One region of the Sphingomonas sp. SORGH_AS_0438 genome, then DNA from elsewhere that is predicted to be linked to it. Evidence: riboswitches for the same ligand, from Rfam matches in the RefSeq annotation. Region 1 holds a riboswitch; each other region holds the start of a gene.
The links. A riboswitch is a leader RNA that binds a small molecule or an ion and turns the genes downstream of it on or off. The one in region 1 is predicted to bind cobalamin.
Positions count from the first base shown of each region.

Region 2: it holds a riboswitch for cobalamin, as region 1 does, so the genes downstream of both, QE452_RS05175 (DUF1852 domain-containing protein) here and cobW (cobalamin biosynthesis protein CobW) in region 1, are expected to answer to the same signal.
Region 3: it holds a riboswitch for cobalamin, as region 1 does, so the genes downstream of both, QE452_RS13090 (TonB-dependent receptor domain-containing protein) here and cobW (cobalamin biosynthesis protein CobW) in region 1, are expected to answer to the same signal.

Region 1 is NZ_JAVIZS010000001.1:3,492,098-3,497,811, forward strand. Features, by position in the region: gene cobN (cobaltochelatase subunit CobN) at 1-2,631, opposite strand, end outside; gene cobW (cobalamin biosynthesis protein CobW) at 2,638-3,675, opposite strand; cobalamin riboswitch at 3,852-4,092, opposite strand; partial or broken gene QE452_RS19130 (PEPxxWA-CTERM sorting domain-containing protein) at 4,641-4,787, shown strand; gene QE452_RS16470 (DUF6968 family protein) at 4,896-5,213, shown strand; gene QE452_RS16475 (hypothetical protein) at 5,220-5,477, opposite strand; gene QE452_RS16480 (SDR family NAD(P)-dependent oxidoreductase) at 5,500-5,714, opposite strand, start outside.
Region 2 is NZ_JAVIZS010000001.1:1,084,819-1,090,532, reverse strand. Features, by position in the region: gene QE452_RS05195 (DUF427 domain-containing protein) at 279-560, opposite strand; gene QE452_RS05190 (UPF0149 family protein) at 742-1,446, shown strand; gene QE452_RS05185 (VOC family protein) at 1,548-1,931, opposite strand; gene QE452_RS05180 (hypothetical protein) at 2,172-2,387, shown strand; cobalamin riboswitch at 2,494-2,717, shown strand; gene QE452_RS05175 (DUF1852 domain-containing protein) at 2,841-3,824, shown strand; gene QE452_RS05170 (methionine synthase) at 3,854-4,882, shown strand; gene QE452_RS05165 (acyltransferase) at 5,091-5,714, opposite strand, start outside.
Region 3 is NZ_JAVIZS010000001.1:2,813,612-2,819,325, forward strand. Features, by position in the region: gene QE452_RS13080 (iron ABC transporter permease) at 1-454, opposite strand, end outside; gene QE452_RS13085 (ABC transporter substrate-binding protein) at 451-1,239, opposite strand; gene QE452_RS13090 (TonB-dependent receptor domain-containing protein) at 1,241-3,100, opposite strand; cobalamin riboswitch at 3,222-3,428, opposite strand; partial or broken gene coaD (pantetheine-phosphate adenylyltransferase) at 3,449-3,962, opposite strand; gene QE452_RS13100 (farnesyl diphosphate synthase) at 3,959-4,858, opposite strand; gene QE452_RS13105 (exodeoxyribonuclease VII small subunit) at 4,866-5,129, opposite strand; gene QE452_RS13110 (hypothetical protein) at 5,201-5,401, opposite strand; gene QE452_RS13115 (diguanylate cyclase) at 5,452-5,714, opposite strand, start outside.

The DNA.
Region 1 (5,714 bases):
GCCGTAGCGGCCCGGGGCGGGGCCATAGACGCGGGGCGCCGGCGCGCCCCCGACGAACGGGTTCCAGTCCGCCGGCTCGTCACGGTCGCAGAGGGCGCGCACCGCCTGGCCGAACAGCGCGCACAGGCTGGGGAAGGTGTCGCGGAACAGGCCGGAGATGCGCAGCGTCACGTCGATGCGCGGCCGGTCCATCGCCATCAGTGGTCGCACCGCGATCCCGGTCACCCGGTCCGACCCGTCGTCCCAGACCGGCTCCACGCCGAGCAGATGGAGTGCCATCGCGAATTCCTCGCCCGCCGTGCGCATCGTCGCCGATCCCCACAGGTCGACGACCAGCGCGCGCGGATAGTCGCCCTGTTCCTGCAAATGGCGACGGACTAGTTCGTCGGCGAGCGTCACTCCCTGCGCATGGGCGGCGCGCGAGGGGATGGCGCGCGGATCGACGCTGTAGAGGTTGCGCCCGGTCGGCAGCACGTCGCGCCGGCCACGCCAGGGCGAGCCGGCCGGGCCCGGCTCGATCCGCCGGCCCGCCAGCGCGCGGAGCAGCCCGTCGCGCTCCGCCGCGGCACAGGCATCCCGGCCATAGACATGCAGGCCCTCGCCGAAGCGGCTGTCCTTCACGTCGCAGACGAACGCATCGATCCGCGCCATCGCCTCCGTCCGGCTGGCGGCGCGGGCGAGGCCGAGTTCGGCGGCGAGGCCCAGCGTCTCGGCCTCCTGCTCGATCGCACCCTGCAACCGGTCGCGCCGCGCCGGGTCGAGCCCGTCGGCGGTGGCATATTCGTCGAGCAGCGATTCGAGCCGGCCCAATCCCGCGCCTGCGCCCGTCCCCACCGTCTCCAGCCGGGGCGGCAGATGGCCGAGCGTCACCGCGCCGATCCGCCGCCGCGCCTGCGCCGCCTCGCCCGGATCGTTGACGATGAAGGGATAGAAGATCGGCAGGGGGCCGGTCAGCGCCTCCGGCCAGCAGGCGCCCGACAGCGCCACCGCCTTGCCCGGCAGCCATTCCAGCGTGCCGTGCGCGCCGACATGGACCAGCGCGTGGAGGCCCTGGGCGCGCAGCCACAGATAGAAGGCGACATAGGCGTGGCGGGGGGCCAGCGACAGGTCGTGATACTCGGCGGCGCGGTCGTCGGCGGTGCCGCGCTCGGGTTGCAGCGCGACCGATATGTGGCCCCGCCGGGTCGCGGCGAAATGGAAGGCGCCGTCGCGTACCGCCGGATCGGCGTCCGGCGCCCCCCAGCGCGCGGCCAGGTCGTCCCGAAGCGTTTGGGGCAGGGTCGCCAGCGCGGCGTGATAGTCCGCGAGCGGCCAGGCGATGACCTCGTCGGCCAGCGCCCGGTCGAGCGGTGCGCCAGGCCCAGTGGCATAGCCCGCGTCCGTCCAGTCGGCGAGCATCGCCTCGGCCGAGGCGATCGCGTCGAGGCCGACGGCGTGCGCCATCTGCCAGCTTTTGCCCGGATAGGTGGAAAGCACGATCGCCACCCGCCGCCCTTCCGCCGGGGTGGCGGCGAGGCGGTGCCAGCCGGCGACGCGGTCGGCGATGGCGGCGATCCGCTCGGGCTCGGGCTGGTGCGCGCGGGGGGCGAAGTGGAGCGCGGGGTCGCGCGCGCCGGCCTGTTTGAAGCTGGCGACGCCGGCGAAGATCCGCCCGTCGATCTCGGGCAGCACGACATGCATCGCCAGATCGGCCGGCGACAATCCGCGCGACGCGGTCGCCCAGGCGGCGCGGTCCGAGGTGGCGAGCGCGATCTGGAAGACGGGCGCTTCGCCGTCGAGCGGGCTGCCCATATCGTCGTCGCGCGCGGCGAAGGCGGTGGCGTTGACGATCGCCGCCGGAGCCAGCGCCGCCACCCAGCGCCGCAGCCAGCCGCGCGCCTCCGCGGCCTTGAGCGACGGCACGAACAGCGCCGCGACCGCGAAGCCGCGCGCCGTCAGCGCCCGTTCCAGCGCGGCGATGGGCGCGAGATCCTCGGCCAGCAGATAGGAGCGGTAGAAGGTGAGGAGGACCAGCGGCCGGGGGCTGGTCCATCGATGGGCCCAGAGGCTGGCGGCGGGGCAGGCCAGGCCGTGGCTCGCGCTCCACCCGCCGACCGGGGCGAGCGGCGCCGGCATCCCCGCGACCGGCGCGGCCAGCCCCGCCGCTTCCGCCAGCAGCGCCAGGGCCGCCCGCGCCGCCGCCGCGCCGCCCTGGTCGCACAGCGCCGCCAGCCGCGCGAGAATCGCCGGGGGCAGGGTGGATCGCTCGGTCAGCGCCGGGTCGGCCCGGCCGTCGCCGCTGACGATCGCCAGCGCGATGCCCCGGTTGCGGGCCAGCGCCTCGACCTGTTGCAGGCCATAGCTCCACCAGGCGGGGCCGCCGATCATCCGCACCAGGATCGCCTTCGCGCCCGACAGCGTCCGCTCGACATAGGTGTCGACCGACAGCGGATGCGCCAGATCGCCCAGATTGGCGAGGCGCAGCGCGGGCAGCGGCGTGCCGTCGCCGGCGGCGCCATGCCAGCCGGCGGCGAACGCGCCCAGGTCGCTGTCGGAAAAGGACAGCACGACCAGCGCCGCCGGGTCCTGCGCCAGGTCGCGCGGGGTGGCGGTCTCCTCCAGGCCGTGGCTCTCGCGGAAGACGAGGTGCATCGGGGCTCAGCCGGCCAGCGCGGCTCCGATCGCGGCGGGATCGATCCGGTCATGCTCGGCGATCACCACCAGCCGGGTGACGCGCGGCTCGCCGGGCCGCCAGGGGCGGTCATATTGGGTGCGCACGCGCGCGCCGACCGCCTGGACCAGCAGCCGCATGGGCTTGCCGCGCACGGCGGCATGCCCCTTCACCCGCAGGATGTCCTGGTCGCGCGCCATCGCCTCGATCCGGGCGACCAGATCGGCGGGATCGTCGATCTCACCGGCCTGATGGACCAGCGAATCGAAATCGTCATGCTCGTGATCGTCGGCGCCGTCGTGATGCGAGGGGCGGGCGGCGATATCGTCCTCGGCCGCCGCCTCCAGCCCCAGCACCACCGCCGGGTCGATCCGCCCGTCGACCAGCTCGACCACCGGCACCGGGCGCGGCGCGGTGGCGGCGATGGTCGCGCGCGCGGCGGCGATCCCCTCCGGCCCGGCCAGGTCGCCCTTGGTCAGCAGCACCAGGTCGGCACAGGCGAGCTGGTCCTCGAACAGCTCGGCGAGCGGCGTGTCATGGTCCAGCTCGGGATCGGCGGCGCGCTGCGCCTCCAGCCGGGCCAGGTCGGGGGCGAAGCGGCCCGCCGCCACCGCCTCCGCATCGGCCAGCGCGACGACGCCGTCGACGGTGATGCGCGAGCGGATCGCGGGCCAGTCGAACGCCTTGAGCAGCGGCTTGGGCAGCGCCAGGCCCGACGTCTCGATGACGATATGGTCGGGGCGGGGATCGAGCGCGAGCAGCTGCTCGACGGTCGGGATGAAGTCGTCGGCGACGGTGCAGCAGATGCAGCCATTGGCCAGCTCGACGATATTCTCCGCCGGGCAATCGGGGATGGCGCAGCCCTTCAGGATCTCGCCGTCGATGCCGAGCGTGCCGAACTCGTTGACCACCACCGCCAGCCGTCGCCCGGCGGAGCGGCGGATCAGCTCGCTGACCAGCGTGGTCTTGCCCGCGCCGAGGAAGCCGGTGACGATGGTGACGGGAATACGCGAAAGGTCGGTCATGGTGTCTCCGCGCGGGCGCCCTGGCAACGACACGGACGGGGCCTTGTGCGGCCGGCGCGTGGGACCGGGCGGGCGCTCGCTGGAGTCGCCCGTGCCACGCACCGATGCGGCCCCGGCCGCAAGGATTCGTCGCTCAGACGGAAACACCGTACCGCGGCCATCCCCTGGACCATGGTAAGAGCGACCATTGCGCCGGCAGGTCTCCTGGCTCGCGGGTCGTCGCTTGCGGCACGCCTTCCCGGCGGGGACGTCGCCGTCCGTCGCCAGTGGCCGCCCTCGCCCGAATGGGGCCAGGGACCTGTGCCGCTCGCTCGCCGCTTACAGTTGCAGGGACAGCCGCGGCTTGGAGGCGTCGCCGCCTCGCACCGCATTCCCATTCAAGCCCCTTGGCGGGGCACCGACGCGATCGATGGAACCGGATACCGGCCCCGCTGCCGCCTCTAGCCGAGGGACTGGCCGGTGCCAACCGCGGGGACAGACGAATGCGGCACGCGCTCCGTTCGGCCATGTCGCTGGAAGGGCGGGGCTTTACGGAAGAGGCACGAATCCGTCCCGGAGCAAGACCGAATTAGCGATGGACTTTACGCCTTGTTAAGATCATCGCTGCGGATCGACGCGGCGCTGGGGAGCGCGCGCGGGCGACTGGGGACTATTTGGACGTGCGCGCGGTGAAGACGGTGATCATGGCATGGCTGGCGATGCTGGGGCTGTGCGTCGCCATGGCCTGCCCGGCGGCGACGCTGTCCACTACGCCGCCGCGATCCGGCCATTCGCATGTCTTCACCGCCGATGCCCCGCCGGTCGAGTCGCGGGATGGCGGGGACGCGATCCGCATCGTCGTCGACGGCCATGTCGCGGTGGACGGCGTCACCGAGCGCGACGCCTTCGCCTATGCGCTGATGCATGACGATCTGGCCGCCGCCAATGCGACTCGCCCGCCGCGCAAGACCGGCATCGCCGCCGCGATCGCCGCCGTGCCCGAACCGGCCGGCTGGGCGCTGATGATCCTGGGCTTCGGCCTGCTGGGGCTGGTGCTGCGCCGCCAGGTGCGGCGTTCGAATGCGCGCTTCGACCGTGCGATCAAACAGGCCTATGCCGATATTGAGCGGTGAGGATCCAGTCGAAGTACGGTTTCGCGATTCTACCAGCGATCAAGCCCATCCCTCCCCGCCTGTTGATGACTCCGCTTCGTGAATGTGCCTTCATATTTAGGGAAGCGTATGACCGATAGCATCTTTGCCAAGCGAGCTTTTGTTGTGGATGGCCGCGAAGTGGAATGCCGCTTTTACAAGCCGCTGCAAGACAATGACTGTTTTTTCTGCAAAGTTGAAATCGACTGGCCGGAGGGTGTGAAGAGCAAGAGGGCCGGTGGCGTGGACGAAGTTCAAGCCTTGCTGCTCGGAATGAAGATGGCGCACGTAGATTTGCTGGCCGCTCGCAATGTCGATGGAAGAACGGTGGAGTGGCTCGATGATAAGAGTCTTGGGCTCCCCATATCCGATGTCATCCGAGATTGGGATCCGGACAACCATATTTAATCCCCCTCACCCCGGCCGGCGCTCCACCTCGACGATCTCGAACACATGGTCCGTCCAGCCGCGCTGGCGGGCGGCGTCGGCGAGGGCGGTGCGCTTGCTCTTCGCCTCCGCCAGCGACTTGGTATGGCCCCAGAACACCTCGGTCTTGCCGTTCGCCAGCGTCGCCACGATCCGCCAATAATGGGTGAAGGCGGTGGCGGTGGGGCCGATCGTCTTCACATAGCCATCGGGCAGCGTCGCGGTCAGGTAATAGCGTTTCGCCATCGCTGCCCCTCCCAGCCGTCCGTCAGTCCTTGCGCGCGACCTGGAAGCCGGCGAAGCTCTGGCTGACCGGCATCAGCTCCAGTCGGTTGATGTTGAGATGCGGCGGCAGCGTCGCCACCCACAGCATCGTCGCGGCGATGTCCTCCGCCGTCATCGGCGTGGCGCCGCGATAGAGCGCGTCGGAGGCGGCCTGGTCGCCGCCGGTGCGGACCGTGGTGAACTCGGTTTCGACCATCC
Region 2 (5,714 bases), 2.4 Mb from region 1:
AGTTCCGCGAGGGCACCCGAGGGCAGCGCCGGCCATGCCGCGGCAGGGTTGTCGTGCCGATGCACCACCGACGAGGTACCCGGAATCAACCGAATACTGGACGAACGCGGGTGCCAATGCCGCCGGACGGGTGGCGGTCCTTCACGGGTCGAATGGCAATGGCGACATCGTCGAGCGCTCGCGCTTCTGCACATAATGCCGCCTGTAAACGCAATTTGCGCCTGAACGACTACGGGATGCTACACTCCGTCACCGGCCGGATGCTTGCACGACCCGGCTCAGCTCACGGTGACACCTTTCCAAAAAGCGATACGGCCGCGAATGGCCTCCGCTTCGGCTTTAGGATCGGGATAATACCAAGCGGCATCCGCATTGTCGGCGCCCGCGACGTGCAGGCTGTAATAATGCGCCGTTCCCTTCCAGGGGCAAACGGTCGTCGTGCCACTCGGCCGCAAGACGGCGGCATCCACACTGTCCACCGGGAAATAGTGGTTGCCCTCGACGATGACCGTCTCGTCGCTATGGGCAATGCGGGCACCGTTCCACCGAGCTTCGACCATCATATCTCTCCTGACGCCGACGGAGATCGGCATTGGGTCTATGTCCGTCAAGGTCGCGGCCGGTCGACGATCGACCACTGTCAAACCCGAACGATCCTATTAACGGGCGCGCCATGCGGGAAACCCATATGAAGCACCTCATCGACGGCACCGATATCGTCACGGGCGATCCTACGCCGCTATGGGTGAAGGAGGAGGCAAAAATGCACGAACGGAACCTTCGCCTGTGAGAAAAATGCCATCCCGTTTCCGACGCCTCGACGGGGCATTGGCGGACCTTCCGGTCGAAGAGCCGATGCTGCTCACCGAGCTCGACGGCTTCCTCACCGGGCTGATCGTCTGTCCCGAGGCGATCCCGGTGGACGCGTGGATGACGGTCATATGGGGCGTCGAGATCGATGGCGTCCCACCGTTCGAGGACCCGCTCGACGTGCAATGGTTCGTCAGGGCGGTGACGGCGCGGCGCGACGAGATCGCGCGCGACCTGTCCCGCGGCAAGCTGCAGCCGATCCTCGACATCGACGAGCGGGATGGCGACGTTCTGTGGGAATTCTGGATCGACGGCTTTTCCGATGCGATCGCGTTGCGTCCGGATGCGTGGGACGCCGCGGCCGCTGATAGCGAATGGGCCGATCCGTGGCGGCGCCTGCTGGCGCTGATCGCGATCGCCCGCGACGAAAGCGATCTCGACAGCGTGGAGATCAATGCGTTCCAGGACCGTGCGGTGGCCGAACTGACGGACACGATCCAGCGCCTCCATGCGGCCCGCGCTCATACGGGCGAGACGAAGGCGAATGCCATGGAGACAGTCGCGCCGGCCAAGACCGGCCGCAACGATCCCTGCCCCTGCGGCTCGGGAAAGAAGCGCAAGCATTGCTGCGCCTGACCTGCCGAACCCGAATGGACGATGTCTTCCGTGGTTGGTCGCACCGGATCAATCGGGTGCTGCCCGCCCGCAACCGGGACGGGCAGCACGGTTAGGCCCGCTTATTTGGGAAAATGGATCCCGCAAAGCTTGTTGCCGTCGGGATCGCGAACATAGGCGAGTTCGATCGTGCCCATGGAGGCCGTGTTGCGCGGACCCGGCGGTGCTTCGATCGACGTGCCGCCATTGGCGACCGCAACATCGTGAAACTGCTTCACCTGCTCCGGCGAGTTGCAAGCAAAGGCGACGGTGCTGCCGTTCGCGACGGTTGCCGGCTCGTCGTTGATCGGCTGGCTGACGATGAAGTTGGTCCCGTTGTCGTTCCGATAGATCAGTCGGGTATGACCGCTGTCGGCGATGTTCCGCATCGCCTCCCCTACGCCGAGGGTGCCCAGCACCGTGTCGTAGAAACGCTTCGATCGCTCAATGTCGTTCGATCCGACCATCGTGTGAAACAGCACGCTATTCTCTCCTGCTTGGGACAGTGCCCGGAACGAACGGAAGCGGCATCCGGGCCATCGGATCGGTGCAGGCGGCCCGAAGGATGAAGCGGATATCGGCCAGGACCGATTGCCGGGCCGGGAATTTGGCTTGTCAGGGACCATGGGGCGGGCCACCCTCGCCACCCGATGACGACATCCCCCATTTCCGAAGACTATGCCCGCGGACGACGCGACGGACTGCGCATGGCGCTGTCGATCCTCGAAGCGGAGGAGGCCAAATGGGAAGCCCGGCTGGGCGAAAGCCCGTCCTGGCGGACAAACGCGATGCGGGTCATCCGCCACAAGGCCTATCAGGTCGCGCGCAAGCGCGTGCAGACGGCGCTTCATCGGCTGCAACCGAAATCGGAAGCCGCGTTGCCCAGCGAAATCGCACAAAGGATCGACCAGGCCGGCTTGTAGGCGCACGCGCCCTATCTTGCGCCAGAGGGCATCCGGGCGCCGGACATCACGTCATCAAGATATAAGGATATCTTTATATCATGATTGACAATGCCTCGGTGTTGGTGTTGGAACGCGGCGTCGAGGTTCCCCATCCCAGGCATGGCGATGGGGCTAAGACGGGAAGCCGGTGGTGTCCTTCAGGGCAGAGTCCGGCGCTGCCCCCGCAACTGTAAGCGGCGAGCGGCGGCTCCAATTCGTGTCACTGGGTTCCCGCAAGGAGCCCGGGAAGGCCGGAGCCACCGCGTCGACCCGCAAGCCAGGAGACCTGCCTTTCGACGCCATAACGTTCCTCGGACGGGGGTTCCTCCGGTGGATCGCGCTCGACGCGACGGTCCGTGACGTTCCGCCATCCGGGCCTGTCCCTGCCTTGCGCGCTCTCGCCTGACCTCTGTCCGCAAAGCCAGGTGAGTCATGACGAATAGCGGGTTCACATTCACGATCAGCAGCATCCCGTTCAACGAGGACTATCGTCCGGCCGACAGCACGCGCATCACCACCAACTTCGCCAATCTCGCCCGAGGCGACAACCGGCAAGAGAATCTGCGCAACACGCTGATGATGATCGATCGCCGTTTCAACGCGCTGATGCACTGGGACAATCCCACCGGTGATCGCTACACGATCGAGTTGAAGATCATCTCCGCCGCGCTGACCATTGGCGATGGTGACGCCGACGACGCGCTTCCCCTGATCGAGATTCTGCACACCAGCATCGTCGACCGACGCAGCGGCGAGCGGACCGATGGCATCGTCGGCAACAACTTCTCCTCCTACATCCGGGACTACGACTTCAACGTCGTTCTCCCGGACCACCTCAGGACCGGAGGTGGCGGTGCGCCGGACGATTTCGGCGATCTCCACGGCGCTCTGTTCAAGCGCTTTCTCGGCTCAAGCGCCTATCGCGACCATTTTCGGAAGGCCCCGGTCATCTGCCTGAGCGTGTCGAGCAAGGCGATCTACCACCGGACGGCAAACGTCCATCCTATCCTCGGCGTCGAGTATCGGAACGACGATACCTCCCCGACCGACCGGTATTTCGCGAAGATGGGCATGAAAGTGCGCTACTTCATGCCGCCGCACAGCGTCGCGCCCCTGGCCTTCTATCATATCGGCGATCTGGTCAGCGACTACACCAACCTCGAACTCGCCGGCACGATCGCGACGATGGAGACGTTCCAGAAAATCTATCGCCCCGAAATCTACAACGCCAACTCCGTGGCGGCGGAGCAGTACCGGCCGAGCCTGACATATCAGGACTATTCGCTGACCCGCATCGTCTACGATCGCGAGGAGCGCAGCCGGCTCGCCGTGGAGCAAGGCAAGCTGGCCGAGGCGCATATCATCGCGCCGCATGGTGCCGCCCTTCGACGCTGGTCCGCGACCTGCGGCCTCTGATCCCACCCAAACGACAGGTATATTCCATCATGACGAGATTGTTGCCGACGACGACGGCGGGCAGCCTGCCCAAGCCCAGCTGGCTTGCTCAGCCCGAGACCCTGTGGTCGCCGTGGAAGCTGGAGGGTGAGGAACTGATCGCGGGCAAGCAGGACGCGCTGCGTCTGGCGGTCGACGATCAGCGCCAGGCGGGCATCGATATCCTGGGAGACGGCGAGCAGACCCGCCAGCACTTCGTCACGACGTTCATCGAGCATCTGGACGGCGTCGACTTCGAGAAGCGCGAGACGGTGCGTATCCGCAACCGTTACGACGCCAGCGTGCCGACGGTCACCGGCGCCGTGTCGCGGCCCCGCTCGGTCTTCGTCGACGATGCGCGGTTCCTGCGCGCCCAGACCACCCAGCCGATCAAATGGACCCTGCCGGGGCCGATGACGATGATCGATACCCTCTTCGACGCCCATTACCGGAGCCGCGAGAAGCTGGCCTGGGAATTCGCCCGCATCCTCAACGAGGAGGCCCGCGAACTGGAGGCTGCGGGCGTCGACATCATCCAATTCGACGAACCCGCCTTCAACGTGTTCTTCGACGAGGCGAACGACTGGGGTATCGTCACCCTGGAACGCGCCGCCGAGGGCCTGAAGGCCGAGACCGCCGTCCACATCTGCTACGGCTATGGGATCAAGGCCAATACCGACTGGAAGAAGACGCTCGGCTCCGAATGGCGGCAATATGAGGAAACCTTCCCCAACCTCCAGAAATCGAAGATCGATATCATCTCGCTCGAATGCCAGAATTCGCGAGTGCCGATGGACCTGATCGAGCTCGTCCGCGGCAAGAAGGTGATGGTCGGCGCGATCGACGTCGCCACCGATAGCATCGAGACGCCGGAACAGGTCGCCGATACCCTGCGCAACGCCCTGCGCTTCGTCGATGCGGACAAGCTCTACCCGGCGACGAATTGCGGCATGGCGCCTTTGAGCCGCAAGGTCGCGACCGGCAAGTTGAAGGCGCTGGGTGCGGGCGCGGCGATCGTCAGGCGGGAAATCACGGCCTGACCGGCGCAGTCGGGGGCTGTTCGGCGACTGCCAGCGTCTGACGTACCTAGGCTCCGACCCCGATCCGCTTCCTCGGCTTCGCCATCATCGGGCTAATGCCGGGAAGCGGATGACGGGTCATCCTTGGCAGGCCGTCCGCCCGCAACCCCATTCCAGACCGATGCCCCGTCGCCGACGAAGCGCATCACGACCTATCGAAGCCCGATCGTCATCGGGACGGCGCGACCGCCGACCGCCGGAGGAAGCGGGCGGCAAGCCGGCGACGCACGGGTTCGTCGTACAGCTTCAGACTCGCATAGGCGATCAGCACGGCGACGATCACCAGCAGGACGCCCATGGGCGCGCCGATACGGGCCGGGACCTTCTGGTCCACGACCCAGGCCGTGTAGAGGTAGATCAGGGGATAATGGGTGATGTACAAAGGGAAGGACAGGTCACCGAAGAACCGGGCCACGCGCAGGCTTTTGCCATCGGCCAGTTTCTGCCCGGCGCCGATCGCGACGATCAGCGGAAACAGCAACAGCACGCAGGCCGCATCGTACAGGCCATTGCGCCAGTCATGCGGCGTGTCGCCCATACGCGGCAGCGCCAAGGCCAGGATGAGCAGGACGCCGCTGACGGCAAAGGCGTGCCGAACGCGCAACCGCTTGCCCGATCGCATCAGCAGCATCCCCGCCAGGAACGGATAGCATAGACGCGCCAGACCGATATGGATGCCGGCCGCGTCGAGCGCCCAGCCGCCGATCAGATCGCGTCGTTCGCCCCGCAGCGCGACGTCGAGCAACAGCCCGGCCGCCAGCACCAGCAACAGCGTGAGGCCGCGACGCGAAAG
Region 3 (5,714 bases), 680 kb from region 1:
AGGCGGTCAGCGCCCCCGCCAGGCTCGCCAACACCGTGCCCGCCAGCACGAAGGTAACGGTGGAATCGGATCGCCAAGTCAGCGCTGCGAGCAGCGCCATCGCCCCGCCGGCCGCCAGGATCGCGGCGACGAACACGCCCGCCCCGCTGGCGGCGGCGAAGACGATCGCCACCACCGCGCCCAGGGCCGCCGCCGACGAGATGCCGACCACGCCCGGATCGGCGAGCGGATTGCGCAGATAGCCCTGCAACACCGCGCCCGACAGGCCGAGCACCGCGCCCAGGGCCACGGCCAGCACCGCGCGCGGCAAACGAAGCTCCGCCACGATCCACCAGCGCTGATCGCCCGAGAACCAGGCGGACAGCGGCACCACCGCCTTGCCGCAGGCGAGCGAACCCAGGAAAAGCGCCACCACCAGCAGCGCGAGCATGGTCAGGCGGATCGATCGGCTCATGGCCCCTCCTGGCGGATCGCGGCGAGCCGGTCGAGCGCCGGGGGAATCGTGGGACCGCCGCAATAGAGCAGGGCCGGGTCGATCGTCGCCGCCCGGCTGTGCGGCAACAGCCGTTCGCGCAAGCGTGCCAGCCGGTTGCGGTCGGGCGCGATCACCAGGTCCGGCGGGTGCACGACCAGGGTCTCCGCCGGCAGCCGCCCGGTAAAGGCCAGGCCATAGCCCGCCGCCGCATTGGTCAGGCCGACATGCGTCATCGCTTCATCCAGCAAGGTGCCGCCGCCATTGGCGAGGTCGCCGGAGATGTAGAGCAAGGCCCTTGGTCGCCGGGCATCCGTCGGCCGGGTGCGGCGCAGGCCAGCATCAATGTCGCGCACGATCCGCTCGCCGGCCGGAGCCGCCCCCACCGCCCGCGCCAGTTCGCGCACCTGCGCCTCGCTGGCGGCGATGGTGGCGGGGATGCCGAGATAGAGCGTCTTCAGCCCGGCGCGCGCCCAGGCCTCCCGCGTGGCGGGCGCGGTGAAGCTGGAGGCGACGACCAGGTCGGGCCGGAGCGCGATCACCTCCTCCGCCGTTCCCGCCGTGGCGCGGAAGCGGCGCGCAAGGGCGAGCGGGATCGAGGAGGCGCCGGGCGTTTGCGAATAATGGCTGATCGCGGCGATGCGGGCGGGCGGCACCATGTGCACCAGCATCGCATCCGCGCATGGATTGGTCGAGACGATGCCCCCGCCCCCGCCCGGCGGCTGCGCACAGCCGGCGAGCAGGAGGGCGAGGGCCAGCGCGCGCATCTCAGTCGAGCGTCACGCGGATGCCGCCATAGGCGGCGCGGCCATAGGTGCCATAGCCGGCGATGACCCGGTAATCCTCATCGAACAGGTTGTCGACGCGGCCATAGACGGACAGGCGATCCCCGATCGGCAGTTCCGCGCGCAGGCTGGCCAGCGCATAGCCGTCCAGCCGGACGCTGTTGGCCGCGTCGTCGTAACTGTCGCCGACCATCTGCACCGTGCCGCCGACCGACAGGCCGAAGGGCAGGCGATAGTCGATATTGACCGCCGCCGTCTCCTTGGGCCGGCGCGCCAGGTCGAGGTCGAAGGCCGCGCCGGGCGTGCGGTTGCGGCTGTCGATATAGGAGACGTTGCCCGACAGGGTCAGCGCATCGACCGGACGCAGCGCGATGGTGAACTCGACACCCTCGGCCTGGGTGCGCTGGATATTGTCGTAGCGGCCGAAGGGATAGGCCGCGCACTCGGTCGCGCCGACGCAGTTGCGGAAGCTGATCTGGTTGCGCGTGTCGCGGTGGAACCAGGTCGCCCCGATCCGCATCCGGCCCTCCACCAGCGCCTGTTCGACGCCCAGGTCATAGTTGCGCGCCGTCTCCGGCCGCAGCGCCTCGTTCCCATAGGCGCTGTAGAGCTGGTAGAGCGTCGGGGCCTTGAACCCCTCGCCATAGCTGGCGCGCAGCGTCGTGCCGGTCGCCAGCGCCCAGGCCGCGTCCGCGCCGAAGGTGGTGCGGCCGCCGAAACGCTGGTGATCGTCATGCCGCACGCCGCCGGTGACGGTCAGCGCGCGGATCGGCTGGACGATCGCCTGGCCATAGACGCTGGTGATGCCGACCGAACGCTTGAGGAAGCCGTCGTCATAGCGGCTGGTCTCATGCTCGACGCCGCCGACCAGGCGGACTGGCTCGGCCAGCCGGAAATCACCCTGATATTCATAGCGTTCGGACCGGCCCCGGCCGATGAAGCTGGGGCCGGTGCCGAAGGCGGGTTCGTAATTGTCGCGGTTGATATCGGCGATGGTGAAGGCCGCACGGTTGCGGAGGCGGCCGTCCAGCAGGTTCGCATGGACGCCGGCATAGCCATAGACTTCCTGCGTCTTGGCATAGTCGGCGGTGTCGGCCAGCATATAGTCGGGCGGCGGAAAGCCATCCAGCCCGACCCGGCTATGCGCATACCAGCCCGACAGGTCGATGCCGATGTCCCGGGTCAGCGCCAGCGTCGCGCGGCCGTTCGCACCATATTGGCGGTATCCGTCACGCTCGCGGCCATTGGCGGCGGCGGAGATGCCGTCGCTGTCCAGATAGCCGCCGGTCAGCGACAGGGCGAGCGGCCCGGCGCCGCCCGACACGCCGGCGCTGGCGAAGGCGCTGTTCGCATAGCCATATTCGGCGCGCGCATGAGCGCGGAACCGGTCGGTCGGCGCCTGGGTGATGATGTTGACGACGCCGCCGATCGCCTGGCTGCCCCAGGGCACCGAATTCGGCCCGCGCAGCACCTCGATCCGCTCGATCGACGAGGAGAGCAGGTTGGCGAAGTCGAAGCCGCCGCCGGGCGAGGACGGATCGTTGACGCGCACGCCGTCGATCACGACCAGCGTCTGCTCCGCTTCCGCGCCCCGGATGCGCAGGCTGGTCAGGCTGCCGATCCCGCCATTGCGGGTGACGGTGACGCCCGGCGTGGTCGACAGCAGGTCGGCGATCGAGACGGTCTGGCGCGCCTCGATCTCCGCGCGGTCGATGACGGTCAGCGCTTGGCCGACCTCGTCCAGCTTCTGCGGCGCGCGGGCGGCGGTGACGACGATCTGGTCGTCGTCCGGGGCCGCCTGCGCCAGTGCGGGAGCGGCGGCGGCAAGCGCCAGGACGGACACGGCAAATCTCAACACGAACGCATTCCCCCTCTCGGCGGCGTCCGCACCATTGCGCACGCGTCGCCGCGCGTCGTTCGCTCGAGGAATATCGCCTCGTCCGCTCCGGTGCTCCCGCCGGCGCGATGGATCGACCGTGACGGGCAGGTCTCCTGGCTTCCGGGTCATCGCCGCCGCCCCGCCTTCCCGGACCGTCTCTGGGTCCAGTGGCCTGTTGGGGCGGCCGCTCGCCGGTCACAGTTGCGGGGACAGCGCCGGGATCGTGGACAAACCACTCACCGGCTTCCCTTTTGATCCCCGGTCAGGGGGAACCCGTCACGGCGGCGCGGTTAGCCGCCGGCGCGGGTCCGGTCAATCAGCCTGCCGACCGCGCCCCAGCGCCGCGACGCGCGCGACCAGGTCCCGGCACACATCGGGGGGCACGAACTTCGACACGTCGCCGCCGAACAGCGCGATCTCCTTGACCAGCCGCGACGCGATCGGCTGCAACGCGACATCGGCCATCAGGAAGACGGTCTCGACATGGCGGTTGAGCTGCTGGTTCATGCCCGCCATCTGATATTCATATTCGAAATCGGCGACGGCGCGCAGGCCCCGCACGATCACGCTCGCCCCCTCGCGCACGGCAAAGTCCATCAGCAGCGAATCGAACGGCACCACGTCGATCGCGCCGCCGATCGTCGCCACCTCGCGCCGCACCGTCGCCATCCGCTCGTCGAGTGAGAACATCGGCGACTTGGAGGCATTGGTCGTCACCCCCACCACCAGCCAGCCGGTCGACCAGCTTCGCGCCGCGCCGGATGATGTCCATATGGCCGAGTGTGACAGGGTCGAAGGTGCCGGGATAGACGCCGATCCGGGTCACCGGTCGCGCTCCACCACATAGCGGGCGATGGCGCGCAGCAGGTCCGCCTCCGCGCCATAGCCGCGCAGATGCTGCACCGCCTGGTCGACCAGCATCCCGCATTGCTCGCGGGCACGATCGACGCCGAGCAGCGACAGGAACGTCTCCTTGCCCGCCTCGCCGTCCTTGCGCAGCTTCTTGCCGGCCAGTTCCTCGTCGCCCTCGGCATCGAGCAGGTCGTCGGCGATCTGGAAGGCGAGGCCCAGGTCGTGCGCATAGCCGCGCAGAGGCACGCGCCCCTCGGGCGGCACCCGGCCCAGGATCGCGCCCGCCTCCACCGCCGCGCAGATCAGCGCGCCGGTCTTCATCTGCTGGAGCCGGGTGACGGTGCCGAGGTCGAAGCGCGCCTTTTCCGCCTCCAGGTCCATCATCTGCCCGCCCGCCATGCCGCCGGGGCCGGCGGCGCGCGCCAGATCAAGCACCAGTTCGGACCGCACGAACGGATCGGGATGCGTATCCGCATCGGCCAGCACCTCGAACGCCAGCGCATGGAGGCAGTCGCCCGCCAGGATCGCGGTCGCCTCGCCATAGATTTTGTGCGCGGTCGGCTTGCCCCGGCGCATGTCGTCATCGTCCATCGCCGGCAGATCGTCGTGGATCAGCGAATAGACATGGATCGCCTCGATCGCGGTGCCGACCAGCACGGCGCAGGCGCGATCGACGCCGAACAGGTCGGCGGTCGCGATCGTCAACAGCGGCCGCAGCCGCTTGCCACCGCCGATCGCGGCATGGCGCATGCAGCGATAGAGGTCGGCGCGCGGATCGTCGGGGATGGCGAGCAGCGTGTCGAACCGGGCATCGACCGCCTCGGCGACCAGCGAGATCGCGTCGGGCAGCGACGCGGGCAGAGCGGGCATGGGCGCCTCAGCCCGCGGCAAAGGGGCGCGTGCCGGCGGGCTTGCCGTCCGCGTCCAGCCGGATCGCCTCGATCCGCGCCTGCGCCGCATCGAGCCGCTCGGCGCAGCGGGCGCGCAACCGGTCGCCGCGCTCGTACAGGCGGATCGATTCGTCCAGCGTCGCGTCGCCGCTTTCCAACCGGCCGACGATCCGCTCCAATTCCTTCAGCGCGGCTTCGAACGACAGATCCTCGACCGGCGTTTCGGGGGCGGATGGGGCGGGTATGTCCATGATTGTTCCTATGCGACACGGACTTGGCACAGGCAAGACGTGCCGGGCGCTGGGCCGGGCGCGCCTCGCGCTCACCCGATCGGGCGCGCGCTCCAGGTGTAGAGCAGGGAGACGCCGACCAGTCCCAGCTCGACCGCCGCCTGGAAGCGGTGCGGCGCGGGATCGCCGGTCCGATGGGTCGGGAACCGGATATCGGCGGTCGGATGCCGCGCCGCCATCGCCAACGTCGCGCCGGTCGCGACCATCGCCAACAAGATCCGTCGGTTGCGCATCATCCCCCCCTTGCCCGGATGCTAGGCGAGCGCGCCTCCCTCGACAAGGCTCATGCCGCCACCACCCGCGGCGCGCCGATCTTCACCCGGTTTCGGCCCGCCGCCTTGGCGTCATAGAGTGCGCGGTCGGCGGCGCGATACATGGCCTGCCACGCGCGTTCGCTGACCATCGGCCCGGTGCAGGCGCCCAGGCTGCATGTCACGGTCAGGCCGAACGGCATGCGCACGGTGCGCAGGGCCTTGTGAATCGCCGTTGGGCTCATCGCCGCCGGCGCGGGCATCAGCAGCGCGAACTCCTCGCCCCCCAGCCGCG